DNA from 2 places in the Streptomyces sp. NPDC048182 genome. Region 1 is predicted to be linked to the other one. Evidence: predicted binding sites of a transcription regulator. Region 1 holds the regulator's gene; the other holds the start of a gene.
What was found. The regulator HrcA, encoded in region 1, represses chaperone genes, less so after heat shock. The targets are predictions, from matches to a motif close to TTNGCACTCNGNNNNNCNGAGTGCNAA.

Region 1 (8,766 bases):
GTGACCGTGCCCGGCGTCCGCCCCCGCACCGGTGACGACCGGGACGGCACGCCGGACCACCCGGCCCCCGCGCGCCGCCGCCCGACCGGCGAGACCCCGGCGGACCCCGGCCGCCTCGGCAGCAAGGACTACCCGGCGCCGCGGCACACGCCGGACGGGGCCGGTGGGGGAGCCCCTGCCCCCGAGGGGCTGGGCATGGCGGCGGCCGGTTCGGGCGGGGCAGCCCCTGTCCCTGCGGGGCCGGGCCCGGTGGCGGCCGGCCTGGCGGGTTCGGGTGGGGTAGCCCCTGTCCCTGCGGGTCCGGGCCCGGTGGTGGCCGGCCTGGCGGGTTCGGGTGGGGTAGCCCCTTTCCCTGCGGGTCCGGGCCCGGTGGTGGCCGGCCTGGTGGGTTCGGGTGGGGCAGCCCCTGTCCCTGCGGGTCCGGGCCCGGTGGCGGCCGGCCCGGCGGGTCCGGGCAGGACAGCCCCTGCCCCCGCCGGCCCGGGCACGGCGGCCGGTGACCCCGCCGGCCCAGGCACTGCGTCCGCCGACCCCGCGGGTCCGGGCAGGGCAGCCGGTGACCCGGTGGGTCCGGGCGCGGCAGTCCCTGCCCCCGCAGGGCCGGGCGCGGCAGTCCCTGCCCCCGCAGGTCCGGGCGCGGCACCTCCCGGGCTCTCGCGGGGCCGGCAGGACGCGGACCGGCGGGACCCCCTGGCCGCGGACCCGGGGGAGCAGGCGCACGACGGGCGGGCGGGTCGGGACCCGCAGGCCCCGCACGTCCCGGGCCTCCGCCCCGAGCAGCGGTGGGCCGGTGAACGGGCCGGTTGGCTGGACGGGTACGACGAGAGGTGCGGGGCCGGGCCCGGGTACGCCGCGGAGGTCTCCTACCCCCGGCGTGTCCCCGACCGGGACTGGCTCGGCGTCGGCGCGTTGTCGTTCCTCGCCGAGGCGTCCGATCTGCTGGCCGGGCAGCTGGACGAGGAGCTGGTCGCCTCGCTCACCGGGCAGCTGGTCGTGCCGCGGCTCGCGGACTGGTGCGCGGTGTGGCTGGAGGACGAGACGCTCGGCCGGGGCGCCTGGAGCGACGACGCCGGAGTGGCGGTCGGTGCCCGGCTGGCCGGCGTCTGGCACGCCAGCGAGGCGCACGTCGAGGAGTTGCGCCGGGCGCTGGAGAAGGAGCCGCCCCGCCCCCGCGACCCCTGGCGCACCGGCCCCGTGGGCCACCCCTGGCCCGACCCGGCGCCCGGCGCCGCCCTCGCCTACCCCCTCGTCGCCGGCGGCCGCCCGCTCGGCACGCTGGTCATCGGCCGGGCCGGCACACCCCGGTTCCCCGACGAGGTCACCGGCCTGGTCGAGGACCTCGGACGCCGGGTCGCCCTCGCCCTCGGCACCGCCCGCCAGTACGCGAGGCAGGCCACCATCAGCGCCGTGCTCCAGCGCGGCCTGCTGCCCGGCGCGGTCGCCGAGATCCCCGGCCTGCGCAGCGCCCTCGTCTACGAGCCCTGCGACAAGGGCGGGCCCAGCGGCGACTTCTACGACCTCTTCCCGGCCGGCGACGGCCGCTGGTGCTTCGCCATCGGTGACGTGCAGGGCAAGGGACCCGAGGCCGCCGTCGTGACCGGCCTCGCCCGGCCCTGGCTGCGGCTGCTCGCCCGCGAGGGCTACGGCGTCGCCGGCGTCCTCGACCGCCTCAACCAGCTCCTCCTGGACGACGCCACCGAGGCCGCTGACGCAGCCGCCCGCGCCCTGCTGGCCGCCGGGGGCGTGCTCGCGCCGGGCGACGGACCGCAGACCCGGTTCCTCTCCCTGCTCTACGGCGAGCTGGTCCCGGTCGCCGGTGGCGTCCGCTGCACCCTGGCCTCCGCGGGCCACCCCCTGCCGCTGCTGCTCGACCTGGACGGCGCCGTCCGCCCCGTGGCTCAGCCGCAGACCCTGCTCGGCGTCTTCGAGGACACCGCGTACGCCAGCGACTCCTTCGTCCTGCGCCCCGGCGACACCCTGCTCTGCGTCACCGACGGCGTCACCGAGCGCCGCTCCGGCTCCCGCCAGTTCGACGACGGCGACGGCCTCGCCGCGGCCCTCGCGAGCTGCGCGGGCTACGGGGTGCAGCGGGTCGCGGAGCACATCCGCCACCTGGTGCACGCCTTCGGCGACCGCCCCCCGGAGGACGACCTGGCCCTCCTGGTCCTCCAGGCCGACTGACCGGCCGGACGCCCTTCCCCCCGGGGTGCGGGACAATGGAACGCATGCCCTCCGCACTCCCCGACGGCGAGCCCGTCCCCGCCGACGGCGCGCTGCCCGCGTCCGCGCTCGCCGGGGCCGAGGCCCGCCCCCTCGGCTTCTACCTGCACGTCCCGTACTGCGCGACCCGCTGCGGCTACTGCGACTTCAACACCTACACCGCCACCGAGCTGCGCGGCACCGGCGGCGTCCTCGCCTCCCGGGACAACTACGCCGCCACCCTCGCCGACGAGGTCCGCCTCGCCCGCAAGGTGCTCGGCGACGACCCGCGCGAGGTCCGCACGGTCTTCGTCGGCGGCGGTACGCCCACCCTGCTGGCCGCCGGGGACCTGGTCGCGATGCTGGCCGCGGTCCGCGAGGAGTTCGGCCTCGCCCCCGACGCCGAGATCACCACGGAGGCCAACCCCGAGTCCGTCGACCCGGCCTACCTGGCCGTGCTGCGCGAGGGCGGCTTCAACCGGATCTCCTTCGGCATGCAGAGCGCCCGCCCGCACGTCCTGCAGATCCTCGACCGCACCCACACCCCGGGCCGCCCCGAGGCGTGCGTCGCCGAGGCCCGCGCGGCCGGCTTCGACCACGTCAACCTCGACCTGATCTACGGCACCCCCGGCGAGTCCGACGCCGACTGGCGGGCCTCCCTGGAGGCGGCCCTCGGCGCGGGCCCCGACCATGTCTCGGCGTACGCGCTGATCGTGGAGGAGGGCACCCAGCTCGCCCGCCGCATCCGCCGCGGTGAGGTCCCGATGACCGACGACGACGTGCACGCCGACCGGTACCTGATCGCCGAGGAGATGCTGTCGGCGGCCGGCTTCGACTGGTACGAGGTCTCAAACTGGGCCACCTCCGACGCCGCCCGCTGCCTGCACAACGAGCTGTACTGGCGGGGCGCCGACTGGTGGGGCGCGGGCCCCGGCGCGCACAGCCACGTCGGCGGCGTGCGCTGGTGGAACGTCAAACACCCCGGCGCCTACGCGGCGGCGTTGGCGGAGGGCCGCTCCCCGGGCGCGGGCCGCGAGATCCTCACGGACGAGGACCGCAGGGTGGAACGCATCCTCCTGGAACTCCGCCTCCGCGAGGGCGCCCCGCTGTCCCTGCTCCACGAGGCCGGCCTGGAAGCCGCCCGCCGCGCCCTCTCGGACGGCCTGCTCCAACGCGCCCCGTACGAACAGGGCCGCGCGGTACTGACCCTGCGGGGCCGGCTGCTGGCGGACGCCGTGGTCAGAGACCTGGTGGACTGATCACTCGGGCGGGTGAATTCGTGCGGAATACCAGTTCGGCCCCTAACCTGATTCGTAGGCTGCTGCCGACAGTACGCGGCGGATGTGAGGGGCCACGGAGATGACAGCTGTGGACGAACGTGGAGTCGCGGAGTTCTTCGCGGGCTTCGAGCCGCCCGAGGGGCTCAAGGTGGAGCTACTTCGGGGAGAAATCGTGATGATGGCCAGCCCTGATCTGGTGCACAACCGGATCGTCACATCATTGATGGACCAGCTCCCGTACCAGCAGTGGGAGCGGCTTCAGACCCAGGATGTCGACATTGTCGATGAGGCCAGTGAGCCTGTTCCCGACCTGGTGGTCCTGGAAGTCGGCGTCGGCCCCGACTCGGGGCGTCTTCTGCCGTCCCAGATGATCACACTGGTTGTCGAAGTGGTCTCGAAGACCAGCGTGGACCGGGATTACGGCGTCAAACGCTTGATCTACGCCGCTGGTGAAGTGCCCGCTTACCTCATCGTCGACCCCATCATGGCTCAGTGCGTTCTGTACTCGGAGCCGGTCGGACAAGGTGAGGTTGCCGACTACCAGGTGCAGCGGGTCACCCGGTTCGGGGCGCCGCTGCCTCTAGAGCCTCTGGGCATTGAACTGGACACCACTAGGTTCGGTACGTACAAGGGTGTCAAGCCCCATCACCGCCCGTGACGAAGTCGATCAGCTCCTCCACGCGCCCCAGCAGCTCCGGCTCCAGGTCCCGGTACGACCGCACCCGGCCCAGGATGTGCTGCCAGGCGGCGCCGGTGTTGGGCGGCCAGCCGAGGGCCTCGCAGACGCCGGTCTTCCAGTCCTGGCCGCGCGGGACGCGGGGCCAGGACTCGATGCCCAGGGCCGAGGGCTTCACCGCCTCCCAGATGTCGATGTAGGGGTGGCCCACCACCAGCGCGTGCTCGCTGGTGACCGACTCGGCGATGCGCCACTCCTTCGAGCCCGGCACCAGGTGGTCGACGAGGACGCCGAGGCGGGCGTCGGGGGCGGGGGCGAAGTCGGTGACGATGGACGGGAGGTCGTCCACGCCCTCCAGATACTCCACCACCACGCCCTCCACCCGCAGGTCGTCGCCCCACACCTTCTCGACCAGTTCGGCGTCGTGCCGGCCCTCGACGTAGATGCGGCCGGCCCTGGCCACCCGGGCGCGGGCGCCGGGGACGGCGACCGAGCCGGAGGCGGTGCGGGTGGGGCGTACCGGGCCCGAAGCGGGGCGGATCAGGGTGACGACCCGGCCCTCCAGGAGGAAGGCGCGGGGCTCCATGGGGAAGACGCGGTGCTTGCCGAAGCGGTCCTCCAGCGTCACCGTGCCGGCCTCGCAGCCGACCACCGCGCCGCAGAAGCCGGTGCCGGGCTCCTCCACGACGAGCCCCGGGTCGGCCGGCACCTCGGGCACGGCCTGCGGCTTCTTCCACGGCGGGGTCAGGTCGGCGGAGTACTGGCGCATTCTGCCGACGATACGAGGATCACGCCGGGCCCGATCACTCCGACACGCCGAAGCGGGCGGCCAGGGCGTCCCGTTGGGCCCGGACGAAGGCCGCGTCCACCACCGCGCCGTGCCCCGGCACGTACCGCGCGTCCGTGCCGCCGAGGGCCAGGAGCCGGTCCAGGGCCGCCGGCCAGCGGGCCGGCACCGCGTCAGGACCCGCCTGCGGCTCGCCCGACTCCTCGACCAGGTCGCCGCAGAACACCACCTCCACCGCGCCCGGCACCAGCACCGCGAGGTCGTGCCCGGTGTGCCCGGGGCCGGCGTCGGCCAGCACGGCCCGCCGGCCGCCGCCCAGGTCGAGCGCCAGCTCGCCGCTCACCTGGTGCCGCACCGGCACCAGCGCGTCCACCGCCTCTTCGGCCGCCCCGGCGTCCAGGCCGTGCGCCACCGCGTCGGCGCGCAGCTCCTCGCGGGCGCCCGCGAGCACCCCGGCCACCCCGACCGCGCCGTACACCTCCGTGCCCGCGAAGGCCGCCGCCCCGAGGACGTGGTCGAAGTGCGGATGCGTCAGCGCGAGATGCGTCACACGGCGCCCCGCGATCCGCTCGGCGGCGGCCCGCAGCCGGGCGCCCTCGGCGAGGCTCGCCCCGGCGTCCACCAGCAGCGCCGCGTCCGCGCCCACCACCAGACCGGCCGTGCAGTCCCACTCCGGCAGCCGCACCCGGCCCACCCCGTCGGCCAGCGGCTCCCAGCCGGCCTCTTCCCACATGAGCGTCACGTGCACGACGCTAACGCCCCGGCCTTGCCCGGGCCCGACCCCCCGGCCGTACACTGACCGGGGAAGTCTGGCACTCGGATATCGCGAGTGCCAGGGAGGATGTCGAGGCCGAGGACGTCGGGAGGTGTGCGCCGGTGCTCAGTGAACGCAGGCTCAAGGTGCTGCGCGCCATCGTCCAGGACTACGTCGGCACCGAGGAGCCGGTCGGCTCCAAGGCCCTCACCGAGCGGCACAACCTCGGCGTCTCCCCGGCCACCGTGCGCAACGACATGGCGGCCCTCGAGGAGGAGGGCTTCATCGCCCAGCCCCACACCAGCGCCGGGCGGATCCCCACCGACAAGGGCTACCGGCTCTTCGTGGACAAGCTGGCCGGCGTGAAGCCGATGACCGGGCCCGAGCGGCGTGCCATCCAGAACTTCCTGGACGGCGCGGTCGACCTGGACGACGTCGTGGCCCGCACGGTGCGGCTGCTCGCGCAGCTCACCCGGCAGGTCGCCGTCGTGCAGTACCCCTCGCTGACCCGCTCGACCGTGCGCCACGTGGAGCTGCTGGCCCTCGCGCCGGCGCGGCTGATGCTCGTGCTGATCACGGACACCGGCCGGGTCGAGCAGCGCCTGGTGGACTGCCCGGCGCCGTTCGGCGAGGCGTCGCTGGCCGACCTCAGGGCCCGGCTGAACAGCCGGGTCGCCGGACGCCGGTTCACCGATGTGCCCGGCCTGGTCGAGGAGCTGCCGGACGCCTTCGAGGCGGAGGACCGCGGCACCGTCGCCATGGTGCTCTCCACCCTCCTCGAGACGCTGGTCGAGGAGAACGAGGAGCGGCTGATCGTCGGCGGCACCGCCAACCTCACCCGCTTCGGGCACGACTTCCCGCTGATGATCCGGCCCGTCCTGGAGGCCCTGGAGGAGCAGGTCGTGCTCCTCAAGCTCCTCGGCGAGGCGAAGGATCCGGGCGTGATCGTCCGGATCGGTCACGAGAACGCCCACGAGGGACTCAACTCCACGTCCGTCGTGTCGGTGGGCTACGGTTCGGGCGGCGAGGCGGTTGCCAAGCTCGGCGTGGTCGGACCGACCCGCATGGACTACCCGGGAACGATGGGAGCGGTACGCGCAGTGGCACGGTACGTCGGACAGATCCTGGCGGAGTCATAGGTGGCCACGGACTACTACGCCGTACTCGGCGTGCGCCGCGACGCCTCCCAGGACGAGATCAAGAAGGCGTTCCGGAGGCTCGCCCGCGAGCTGCACCCGGACGTCAACCCCGATCCGAAGACCCAGGAGCGGTTCAAGGAGATCAACGCCGCCTACGAGGTGCTGTCGGACCCGCAGAAGAAGCAGGTCTACGACCTCGGCGGCGACCCGCTCTCGCAGGCGGGCGGCGGCGGGGCCGGTGGCTTCGGCGCGGGCGGCTTCGGCAACTTCTCCGACATCATGGACGCCTTCTTCGGCACGGCCTCGCAGCGCGGCCCGCGCTCGCGCACCCGCCGGGGCCAGGACGCCATGATCCGCATCGAGGTGGAGCTGGACGAGGCGGCCTTCGGCACGACCAAGGACATCCAGGTCGACACGGCCGTCGTCTGCAACACCTGCAACGGCGAGGGCGCCGCCCCCGGCACCTCCGCGCAGACGTGTGACATGTGCCGCGGGCGCGGTGAGGTCTCCCAGGTCACCCGGTCCTTCCTGGGCCAGGTCATGACCTCCCGGCCCTGCCCGCAGTGCCAGGGCTTCGGCACCGTCGTGCCGACCCCGTGCCCGGAGTGCGCCGGCGACGGCCGCATCCGCTCCCGGCGCACGCTGACGGTGAAGATCCCGGCCGGTGTCGACAACGGCACCCGGATCCAGCTCGCGGGTGAGGGCGAGGTCGGCCCCGGTGGCGGCCCCGCCGGCGACCTGTACGTGGAGATCCACGAGCTGCCGCACTCCACCTTCCAGCGCCGCGGCGACGACCTGCACTGCACGGTCACCATCCCGATGACGGCGGCGGCCCTCGGCACGAAGGTGCCGCTGGAGACGCTGGACGGCATGGAGGAGGTCGACATCCGCCCGGGCACCCAGTCGGGGCAGTCGATCCCGCTGCACGGCAGGGGCGTCACGCACCTGCGCGGCGGCGGCCGCGGCGACCTCATCGTCCACGTCGAGGTCACCACCCCGACCAAGCTGGACCCGGAGCAGGAGCGCGTCCTGCGCGAACTGGCCAAGCTGCGCGGCGAGGAACGGCCCACGGGGCAGTTCCAGCCTGGGCAGCAGGGTCTGTTCTCGCGGCTGAAGGACGCGTTCAACGGGCGCTGAGGCACGCTCGGAACAAACCTCCGGAACACCCCGTCGATTAGTCCGGACCAACGCGGATGCTCCCGGCGTATGCCACCGGACGCCCGGATTCGGACTTGTGCGGAGGGCGTGACACCATGCGGGTCATGTCCTCCGCGCTGACGGATCTCTTCCCGTACCCGGTCGTGCAGGCCCCCATGGCCGGCGGCGTCTCCGTGCCGGCGCTGGCCGCCGCGGTCTCGGAGGCCGGGGGGCTCGGGTTCCTGGCCGCCGGGTACAAGACCGCGGACGGCATGTACCAGGAGATCAAGCAGCTCCGCAGCCTGACCTCCCGCCCCTTCGGCGTGGGCCTCTTCCTGCCGCAGCCGGAGACCGCCGACCGCGCCGCCGTGGATGTCTACGCCCACCAGCTGGCCGGCGAGGCCGCCTGGTACGAGACCGAGCCCGGCGACCCCGACAGCGGGCGCGACGACGGCTTCGAGCCCAAGCTCGCGGTGCTGCTCGACCACCCGGTGCCGGTGGTGTCGTTCCACTTCGGCGTCCCGGCCCGCGAGGTCGTCGACGCCCTGCACCGGGCCGGCACCTTCGTGCTGGTCACCGCGACCACCCCCGACGAGGCCCGCGCGGTGGAGGCGGCCGGCGCGGACGCCGTGGTCGTGCAGGGCGTGGAGGCCGGCGGCCACCAGGGCACCCACCGGGACAATCCGGAGACCGACCGCGCCGGGATCGGCCTGCTCGCGCTGGTCGGGCAGTGCCGGGAGGCCGTCGCCCTGCCCCTGGTCGCCGCCGGCGGACTGATGCGGGGCGCCCAGATC
Region 2 (8,766 bases), on a different contig from region 1:
GACAACCCCACCGCCCGTCCGCCCATTCCACGCGTCAGGAACGAGTGACCGGCACCACAACGACCGGTTCCCGGCAGACCGGAGACCTCCGTGGCGCGTCCACCGGCGAAACCGCCCGAGGGCGGCACCCCCTGTCCAACAGGGGGTGCCGCCCTCGGTTCGTGCGACGGACGGGTCCGATCCTCGGGGCGAGCCCCGGTGAGGATCAGAAGTCCATGTCACCGCCCGGCATGCCGCCGCCGGCCGGGGCCGCGGCCTTCTCCGGCTTGTCGGCGATGACGGCCTCGGTGGTGAGGAACAGCGCGGCGATGGACGCGGCGTTCTGCAGGGCGGAACGCGTGACCTTCGCCGGGTCGATGATGCCCTCGGCGATCATGTCGACGTACTCACCGGTCGCGGCGTTCAGGCCGTGGCCGACGGTGAGGTTGCGGACCTTCTCCACCACGACGCCGCCCTCGAGGCCGCCGTTGACGGCGATCTGCTTGAGCGGGGCCTCAAGCGCGAGCTTCACGGCGTTGGCGCCGGTCGCCTCGTCGCCGTCCAGCTCCAGCTTCTCGAAGACCTGGGAGGCCTGGAGCAGGGCCACGCCGCCACCGGCGACGATGCCCTCCTCGACGGCCGCCTTCGCGTTGCGGACGGCGTCCTCGATGCGGTGCTTGCGCTCCTTGAGCTCGACCTCGGTGGCGGCACCGGCCTTGATGACGGCCACGCCGCCGGCCAGCTTCGCCAGGCGCTCCTGGAGCTTCTCGCGGTCGTAGTCCGAGTCGCTGTTCTCGATCTCGGCGCGGATCTGGTTGACGCGGCCGTTGACCTGGTCGGTCGAGCCGGCGCCGTCGACGATGGTGGTCTCGTCCTTGGTGATGACGACCTTGCGGGCGCGGCCCAGGAGGTCCAGGGTCGCGTTCTCCAGCTTGAGGCCGACCTCCTCGGAGATGACCTCGCCGCCCGTGAGGATGGCGATGTCGCCGAGCATGGCCTTGCGGCGGTCGCCGAAGCCCGGGGCCTTGACGGCGACGGACTTGAAGGTGCCGCGGATCTTGTTGACGACCAGGGTCGACAGGGCCTCGCCCTCGACGTCCTCGGCGATGATCAGCAGCGGCTTGCCCGACTGCATGACCTTCTCCAGGAGCGGCAGCAGGTCCTTGACGTTGCCGATCTTGGAGTTGGCGATCAGGATGTACGGGTCGTCCAGGGACGCCTCCATACGCTCCATGTCGGTGGCGAAGTACGCCGAGATGTAGCCCTTGTCGAAGCGCATGCCCTCGGTGAGCTCGAGCTCGAGACCGAAGGTCTGCGACTCCTCGACGGTGATGACGCCTTCCTTGCCGACCTTGTCCATCGCCTCGGCGATCAGCTCGCCGATCTGGGTGTCGGCGGCGGAGATGGAGGCCGTGGAGGCGATCTGCTCCTTGGTCTCGACGTCCTTCGCCTGCTCGAGCAGGGCGGTGGAGACGGCCTCTACGGCCTTCTCGATGCCGCGCTTGAGGGCCATCGGGTTGGCACCCGCGGCCACGTTGCGCAGGCCCTCCTTGACCAGGGCCTGGGCGAGGACGGTGGCGGTGGTCGTACCGTCGCCGGCGACGTCGTCCGTCTTCTTGGCGACTTCCTTGACCAGCTCGGCGCCGATCTTCTCGTACGGGTCCTCGAGCTCGATCTCCTTGGCGATGGAGACGCCGTCGTTGGTGATCGTGGGCGCGCCCCACTTCTTCTCGAGGACGACGTTGCGGCCCTTGGGGCCGAGCGTCACCTTGACGGCGTCCGCGAGCTGGTTCATGCCGCGCTCGAGGCCGCGCCGCGCCTCCTCGTCGAACGCGATGATCTTGGCCATGTGAAGTGGTCCCTCCAGGACTGGGGGTGATTCCTTCGGACCGCGCCCGCGCCCGCGACGGACGGCTCACCGGCCTTGTGGTTCCTTCCCCACCCGGCCCGCGGGCCTCACCGACCCGGTCCTTCGTTGTCACTCTCACCTTCAGAGTGCTAACGCCAATGATTAGCACTCGCCCCCTGCGAGTGCAAGCGCCTCTCCGGGATCGGCGGCCGGAACAGGCCGAAGGGCCCGCACCCCTGGCTGAGGGTGCGGGCCCTCCGGAGAAGAACCGTGCTGCTTGCGGTGGCCGGACGTCTCAGGCGCTGAGGCGAACCATGTCGGCCTGCGGGCCCTTCTGACCCTGCGAGATCTCGAACTCGACCCGCTGGCCTTCTTCGAGGGTGCGGTAACCGTCCATCTGGATCGCGCTGTAGTGGACGAAAACATCCGCACCACCGTCGACCGCGATGAAGCCGTACCCCTTCTCCGCGTTGAACCACTTGACGGTGCCCTGAGCCATGCCTAACTCCCCTGTTACTGGCCCTTGCGCAGATCCACACCTCGCGGATCCGGGTCAGACCTCACTCCCCAACGGGTGGGGGCGTGCGCCGGAACGCGTCGACCGCGGCTGAATGTATCTGTCCAACTGCCGTGTGCAACAGGTCAATCGGACGAGAAATCTGGACGCCACGGGTCCGGAATGTGGGGAGAATGCGGTGGACTTCAGGTCAAGTCGGGCCGCGCAAAGGACCCAAAAGCCGCGAAAAGCGCGCACACTTTGGCTACATCTTGTCGGGCACGGGCGACGGATTTCGAAGATCCCGACCGAGCGGCCGGCGGCGCATTCCCCAACCCTACCGCGCTCAATCACATGGAATTGCCCCCTCCGCATCTCTCACGGAAGGGGCAATGCCGGTCAACGGTGCGTCACGCGGTCAGCCGCCGGCGACCGCCGGGATGATCGAGACGCCGGCGCCGTCCGGCGTCGCCGTCTCCAGGCCCTGCTCGAAGCGCACGTCGTCGTCGTTGACGTACACGTTGACGAAGCGGCGCAGCTTGCCCTGGTCGTCCAGGACGCGGGCGGCGATGCCCGTGTGGTTCTTCTCCAGGTCGGCGATGACCTCGCCCAGGGTGCCGCCGGCGGCGTTCACCTCGGCCTGCCCGCCGGTGTAGGTGCGCAGGATGGTCGGGATGCGGACGGTCACGCTCATGCGAGGCCAGCCTCTCGGAAGGAGTCCAGGTTCGGGCGGATGGTCGCGGTGAGGCCGGTGCCGGCCACCGCGTCCAGGGTCTTCAGGCCGTCGCCGGTGTTGAGAACGACGGTGGTCTTGGCCGGGTCGAGCGCGCCGCTCTCGATGAGCTTGCGGGTGACGCCGACGGTCACGCCGCCCGCGGTCTCCGCGAAGATGCCCTCGGTGCGGGCGAGCAGCTTGATCGCGTCCACGATCTGCTCGTCGGTCACGTCCTCCACGGCGCCGCCGGTGCGGCGGGCGATGTCCAGGACGTAGGGGCCGTCGGCCGGGTTGCCGATGGCGAGCGACTTGGCGATGGTGTCCGGCTTCTGCGGGCGCACCACGTCGTGGCCGGCCTTGAAGGCGGCGGAGACCGGGGAGCAGCCCTCGGCCTGCGCACCGAAGATCTTGTACGGCTTGTCCTCGACCAGGCCGAGCGCGATCAGCTCCTTGAGCCCCTTGTCGATCTTCGTGAGCTGGGAGCCGGAGGCGATCGGGATCACCAGCTGGTCGGGGAGCTGCCAGCCGAGCTGCTCGCAGATCTCGTACGCCAGGGTCTTGGAGCCCTCCGCGTAGTACGGCCGCAGGTTGACGTTGACGAAGCCCCAGCCCTCGCCGGCCGGGTCGCCGATCAGCTCGGAGCAGAAGCGGTTGACGTCGTCGTAGTTGCCCTCGATGCCGACCAGCTCGCCGCCGTAGACCGCGGCCATGACGACCTTGCCCTGCTCCAGGTCGTGCGGGATGAACACGCAGGAGCGGAAGCCGGCCCGGGCGGCGGCGGCGCCGACCGCGCCGGCCAGGTTGCCGGTGGAGGAGCAGGACAGGGTGGTGAAGCCGAAGGCGCGGGCGGCCTCCAGGGCCTGCGCGACGACGCGGTCCTTGAAGGAGTGCGTCGGGTTGCCGGAGTCGTCCTTGACGTAGAGGCCGCCGGTGACGCCCAGCTCGCGGGCGAGGTTGTCGGCCTTGACCAGCTTGGTCCAGCCCGGGTTCAGGTTCGGCTTCTCGGCCACGTCGGCGGGGACGGGCAGCAGCGGCGCGTACCGCCAGATGTTCGCGGGGCCCGCCTCGATCGTCCGGCGCAGCTCCTCGGGGTCGTGGCCCGAGAAGTCGTAGGCGATCTCCAGCGGGCCGAAACACTCCTCGCAGGCGAAGAGCGGGCCGAGCGGGACGCGGTGGCCGCATTCGCGGCAGGAGAGCGCGGTGGCGGGACCGAGGTCGGTCGCGGAAGCGGTGGTGGTGCTTTCAGCAGTGGTGCTTTCGGCAGTCTGCACAGCCATGTGAGGCGAGGCCCTTTCTCCTCATCTTCCTCACGACGCATCTCGTCGCGAGACGGAATTGGCACCTTCCCGAGCCGGGAGCCTCGCGATGGCGAGACCGGCTGGAGGGTTGCCGGGGCTTCAACGGGCCGTTCCCTCTGCCCCTCTGGATGAGCGGTATGCGGTTGTGTCTGCGGTTGTCGGCGCCCGGGCCCCCGGCATGCGGAGGTCACCGGCGCTGTTCAAGACTGTAACCGAAGGCCAGGACACTTGAGATAGTCGTCCGTACCGCGAGATGGATCACAGAGGAGCCGCCGACCGTGCTGGAAGAAGTCGAGCGCTGGCTGAGCACGCGCTCCTGGTCCGCCGCCGACCGGCCGCTCGCCCGGCTTCTCGCGGCCAAGCGGGCCACCGGCCAGACGGTCAGCGTGGTGCTGCCCGCCCTGGACGAGGAGGCGACGGTCGGGCAGATCGTCGCGGTGATCCGGCGCGAGCTGATGGAGCGGGCGCCCCTGGTGGACGAGGTCGTGGTGATCGACTCCGGCTCCACCGACCGCACCTCCGAGGTGGCCGCGGCGGCCGGCGCCCGCGTGGTGCACCGCGACGAGGTGCTGCCCCGGCTGCCGGCCGTGCCCGGCAAGGGCGAGGTGCTGTGGCGCTCGCTGCTGGTGACCGGCGGCGACATCGTCTGCTTCGTCGACGCCGACCTGCGCGACTTCTCGGCCGACTTCGTCTCCGGCATCGTCGGCCCGCTGCTCACCGACCCGGAGCTGCACCTGGTCAAGGCGATGTACGACCGCCCCCTCGGGGAGGCCGCCGGCGAGGGCGGCCGGGTCACCGAGCTGGTCGCCAGGCCGCTGCTCAACCTGCACTGGCCCCGGCTGGCCGGCTTCGTGCAGCCCCTCGGCGGCGAGTACGCGGCCCGGCGCACGCTCCTGGAGCGGCTGCCGTTCCCGGTCGGCTACGGCGTGGAGCTGGGCCTCCTCGTGGACGCCCTGCACCTGGTCGGCCTGGACGCGCTGGCACAGGTCGACGTGGGGGTGCGGCTGCACCGGCACCAGGACGGGCGGGCGCTCGGCCGGATGGCCGCGGCGATCTACCGCACGGCCCAGCTGCGCCTGGCGCGCGGCCATCTGGTGCGGCCCTCGCTGACCCAGTTCGAACGCGGCGCGGACGGCTTCGAGCCGCGCACGTACGCCGTGGACACCGAGGAGCGCCCGCCGATGGCGGAGCTGGCGGAGTACGCGGCGCGGAGAGTGGCGTGAACTCGGGAAACGCGCGACGGCGTACGCGTGTTTGAGCGCTCGGGGGCCGGGCTACGTTGAGGCGTATGTCGACGTTCGGTGATGCCCAGGTGCTGGTGGCCTCCAATCGCGGGCCGGTCTCCTACGAGGTGCGGGAGGACGGCTCCCTGCGCGCGAAACGCGGCGGGGGCGGGCTGGTGTCCGGGCTGTCGGCCATCGGCCCCGACGCGGGGGCGCTGTGGGTGTGCTCCGCGCTCGGCGAGGGCGACCGCGAGGCGGTGCGGCAGGGCGTCGGCGAGGACGGCGTGCGGATGCTGGACGTGCCGGCCGAGGTGCACGCGGACGCGTACAACGGGATCGCCAACTCGGTGCTGTGGTTCGTGCACCACATGCTGTACCAGACCCCGCTGGAGCCCGTCTTCGACGCCGAGTTCCGCCGCCAGTGGGCGTCCTACGAGGCGTACAACCGGGCCTTCGCCGAGGCCCTTGCCGAGGAGGCCGCCGAGGGGGCGGTCGCCGTCGTGCAGGACTACCACCTGGTGCTGGTCCCCGGCATGCTCCGCGAGCTCCGTCCCGACCTGCGCATCGGGCACTTCTCGCACACGCCCTGGGCGCCGGTCGACTACTTCCGGATGCTGCCCGACGACATCGCCGAGCAGGTGCTGCGCTCGATGCTCGGCGCCGACCGGCTCGGCTTCCTGACCCGGCGCTGGGCGGACGCCTTCACCGCCTGCTGCGACGCGCTGGTGGGCGGCACGGGCGGCACGGAGATCGGCGTGCACGGGCTCGGCGCCGACGCCGACTTCCTGCGCAAGCGGTCCCACGAGGCGGACGTCGACGAGCGGATGGCGGCGCTGCGCGAGCAGATCGGTGAGGGCCGGCGCACCATCGTCCGGGTCGACCGCACCGAGCTGTCGAAGAACATCGTGCGCGGCCTGCACGCCTACCGGCAGCTGCTCGCCGGCCGCCCCGAGTGGCGCGAGCGCGTCGTGCACGTGGCCTTCGCCTACCCCTCGCGGCAGGACCTCGCCGTGTACCGGGACTACACGGCCGAGGTGCAGCGGGTCGCCGAGGAGATCAACGCCGAGTACGGCACGGCCGGGTGGACGCCGGTCGTGCTGCACGTCGAGGACGACTTCGCCCGCTCCCTGGCCGCCTACCGGCTGGCCGACGTGGCCCTCGTCAACCCCATCCGCGACGGCATGAACCTGGTCGCCAAGGAGGTCCCGCTCGTCTCCGACCAGGGCTGCGCGCTGGTGCTGTCGCGCGAGGCGGGGGCGTACGAGGAGCTGGGCGAGGACGCGATCGTAGTCAACCCGTACGACATCACCGGCACCGCGGATGCCCTCCACCGGGCGCTGACCCTGCCGTCGGCGGAGCGGGTCGCGCGCAGCGAGCGCCTCGCGGCAGCGGGGACGGCGCTGCCGCCGGCCCGGTGGTTCATGGAGCAGCTGGAGGCGCTGCGGGGCTAGGGGGGCGGAGGGCGCGGGTCGTGGTCGCCTGCGGGCGCGTCGTGGCTGGTCGCGCCCACGCGGCGGAGCCGCAGATCGACACAGCCCCGCGCCCCTAGGGCATGCAGTCACGTCGGCCGCACGTGTGCCGCCGCTGCCCCCAGGCGCGCCCTAGCCGAGCGCCGCTGACAGGGCGCGCAGCAGGCGCACCACGCCCGCCGGGCCGTCCACCGTCAGGTCGGCCCGGTCGCGCAGCTTCGTGACCTCGTCGCTGCCGCTGCACACCAGGAGGCCCGGGGTGCCGGCGGCGCGGAGGGCGTCGACGGCGGCGAAGGCGGGCAGGTCGCCGAGGTCGTCGCCGGCGTAGAGGACCGAGGTCGCGCCGGCCGCACGGGCGTACTCGCGCAGCGCCACGCCCTTGTCCATGCCCGGCGGGCGCAGTTCCAGGACCATCCGGCCGGGCTCCACGACCAGGCCGTTGCGCTCGGCGAGGGCGGTCAGGGGGCCGCGCAGGGCGTCGAAGGCGGCCTGGGGGTCGGGGGCGCGGCGGGTGTGGACGGCCACGGCGTGCCCCTTCTCCTCCAGCCACGCGCCCCCGACCCCGGCGAGCAGGCTCGGCAGCTCGGCGCGTACGGCGGCGACGCCGGGGTGCGGGGCGGGGGCGGAGAGGGTGCCGGTGGCGGCGTCCCAGCGCTCGGCGCCGTAGTGGCCGAGGACGACGAGGTGCTCCAGGCCCGGCACGTCCGCGAAGCCGCCGTGCTCGACGGCGACGGCGGCCGGGCGGCCGGTGATCACCGCGACGGAGGCGAGCCGGGGGGCCAGGGCCGCCAGCGCGGGCACGGCGTCGGGGTGGGCGCGGGCCCGGTCGGGGTCCGGCACGATCGGCGCGAGGGTCCCGTCGAAGTCCAGCGCGACGACCGCCCCGCCGGGCCGCGCGAGCAGCGCGTCGAGCCCGTCGCGCCCGGCCCGGGACGACGGCACGGGAAGGTCTGCTGAGGTGGAGTACGCGTGGCTGCCCATGGCCGGAACCTATCCCGCGTGCGGGAATCGACGCCTCAGCGCTCCGCGCGCCGCGCCTCCCGCACCCGGCGCAGCCGGTTGACCGTCACCGGGTCGGCGGCCAGGGCGCGGGGATCGTCGAGGAGGGCGTTGAGCAGCTGGTAGTACCGCACCGGCGCCAGCCCCAGCTCCTCCCGCACGGCCCGCTCCTTCGCCCCGGGCCCCGGAAACCCGCGCCGCTCCAGGGCGAGGATGTCCAGCTCCCGGCGCTCCAGCGGTCCGTCGTCCATGCCGGGCAGCCTAACTGCCGCTGTCCGCCCGCACCGCCGACGACTGGATATCGGTCAGGACCGCCTTCGGGCTGCCGCCGGAGACGACCGTCTGGCCGATGCGCTTCTTGACGTCCGCGCTGACCGAGGCCCAGGACGCGTCGCCGACCGGGTACAGCTCCGAGAGCAGGAGCTCGTCCAGGAAGGGCTTGAGGGCCTTGTCCTCGGCGGCCGACGACATGGTCTCCGACGCCGAGGTGGTGACCGGCAGGAGGTCGTACTCGCGGGAGAAGTCCAGGACGTTGTCGTCGCTGTAGACGAAGTCGAGGAAGTCGCCGATCTGGTCCTGGTGGCCGTTCTTCTTGAAGGCCGTCATCCAGTCGCTCACCCCGAGGGTGTTCTTGCTCTCCCCGTCGATGCCCGGCGTCGGCACCATGCCGTACTTCACGCCCTTGGCGGAGGCCGCCTTCATCAGCGACGGGTGGCCGTTGAGCATGCCGACGTCGCC

Region 2: the regulator HrcA is predicted to act here: its motif matches at 1,955-1,981, upstream of groL (chaperonin GroEL).

What each region holds. Positions count from the first base shown of each region.
Region 1 is NZ_JBIDAQ010000001.1:398,634-407,399, reverse strand. Features, by position in the region: gene ACGFZL_RS01970 (SpoIIE family protein phosphatase) at 1-2,181, shown strand, start outside; gene hemW (radical SAM family heme chaperone HemW) at 2,226-3,458, shown strand; gene ACGFZL_RS01960 (Uma2 family endonuclease) at 3,559-4,137, shown strand; gene ACGFZL_RS01955 (DUF3097 domain-containing protein) at 4,115-4,924, opposite strand; gene ACGFZL_RS01950 (MBL fold metallo-hydrolase) at 4,959-5,684, opposite strand; gene hrcA (heat-inducible transcriptional repressor HrcA) at 5,819-6,835, shown strand; gene dnaJ (molecular chaperone DnaJ) at 6,836-7,972, shown strand; gene ACGFZL_RS01935 (nitronate monooxygenase) at 8,098-8,766, shown strand, end outside.
Region 2 is NZ_JBIDAQ010000006.1:395,683-404,448, forward strand. Features, by position in the region: gene groL (chaperonin GroEL) at 206-1,828, opposite strand; gene ACGFZL_RS15250 (cold-shock protein) at 2,124-2,327, opposite strand; gene ACGFZL_RS15255 (MoaD/ThiS family protein) at 2,743-3,018, opposite strand; gene thrC (threonine synthase) at 3,015-4,316, opposite strand; SAM riboswitch class I at 4,335-4,472, opposite strand; gene ACGFZL_RS15265 (glucosyl-3-phosphoglycerate synthase) at 4,616-5,560, shown strand; gene ACGFZL_RS15270 (trehalose-6-phosphate synthase) at 5,626-7,011, shown strand; gene otsB (trehalose-phosphatase) at 7,162-8,010, opposite strand; gene ACGFZL_RS15280 (DUF3263 domain-containing protein) at 8,046-8,279, opposite strand; gene ACGFZL_RS15285 (ABC transporter substrate-binding protein) at 8,290-8,766, opposite strand, start outside.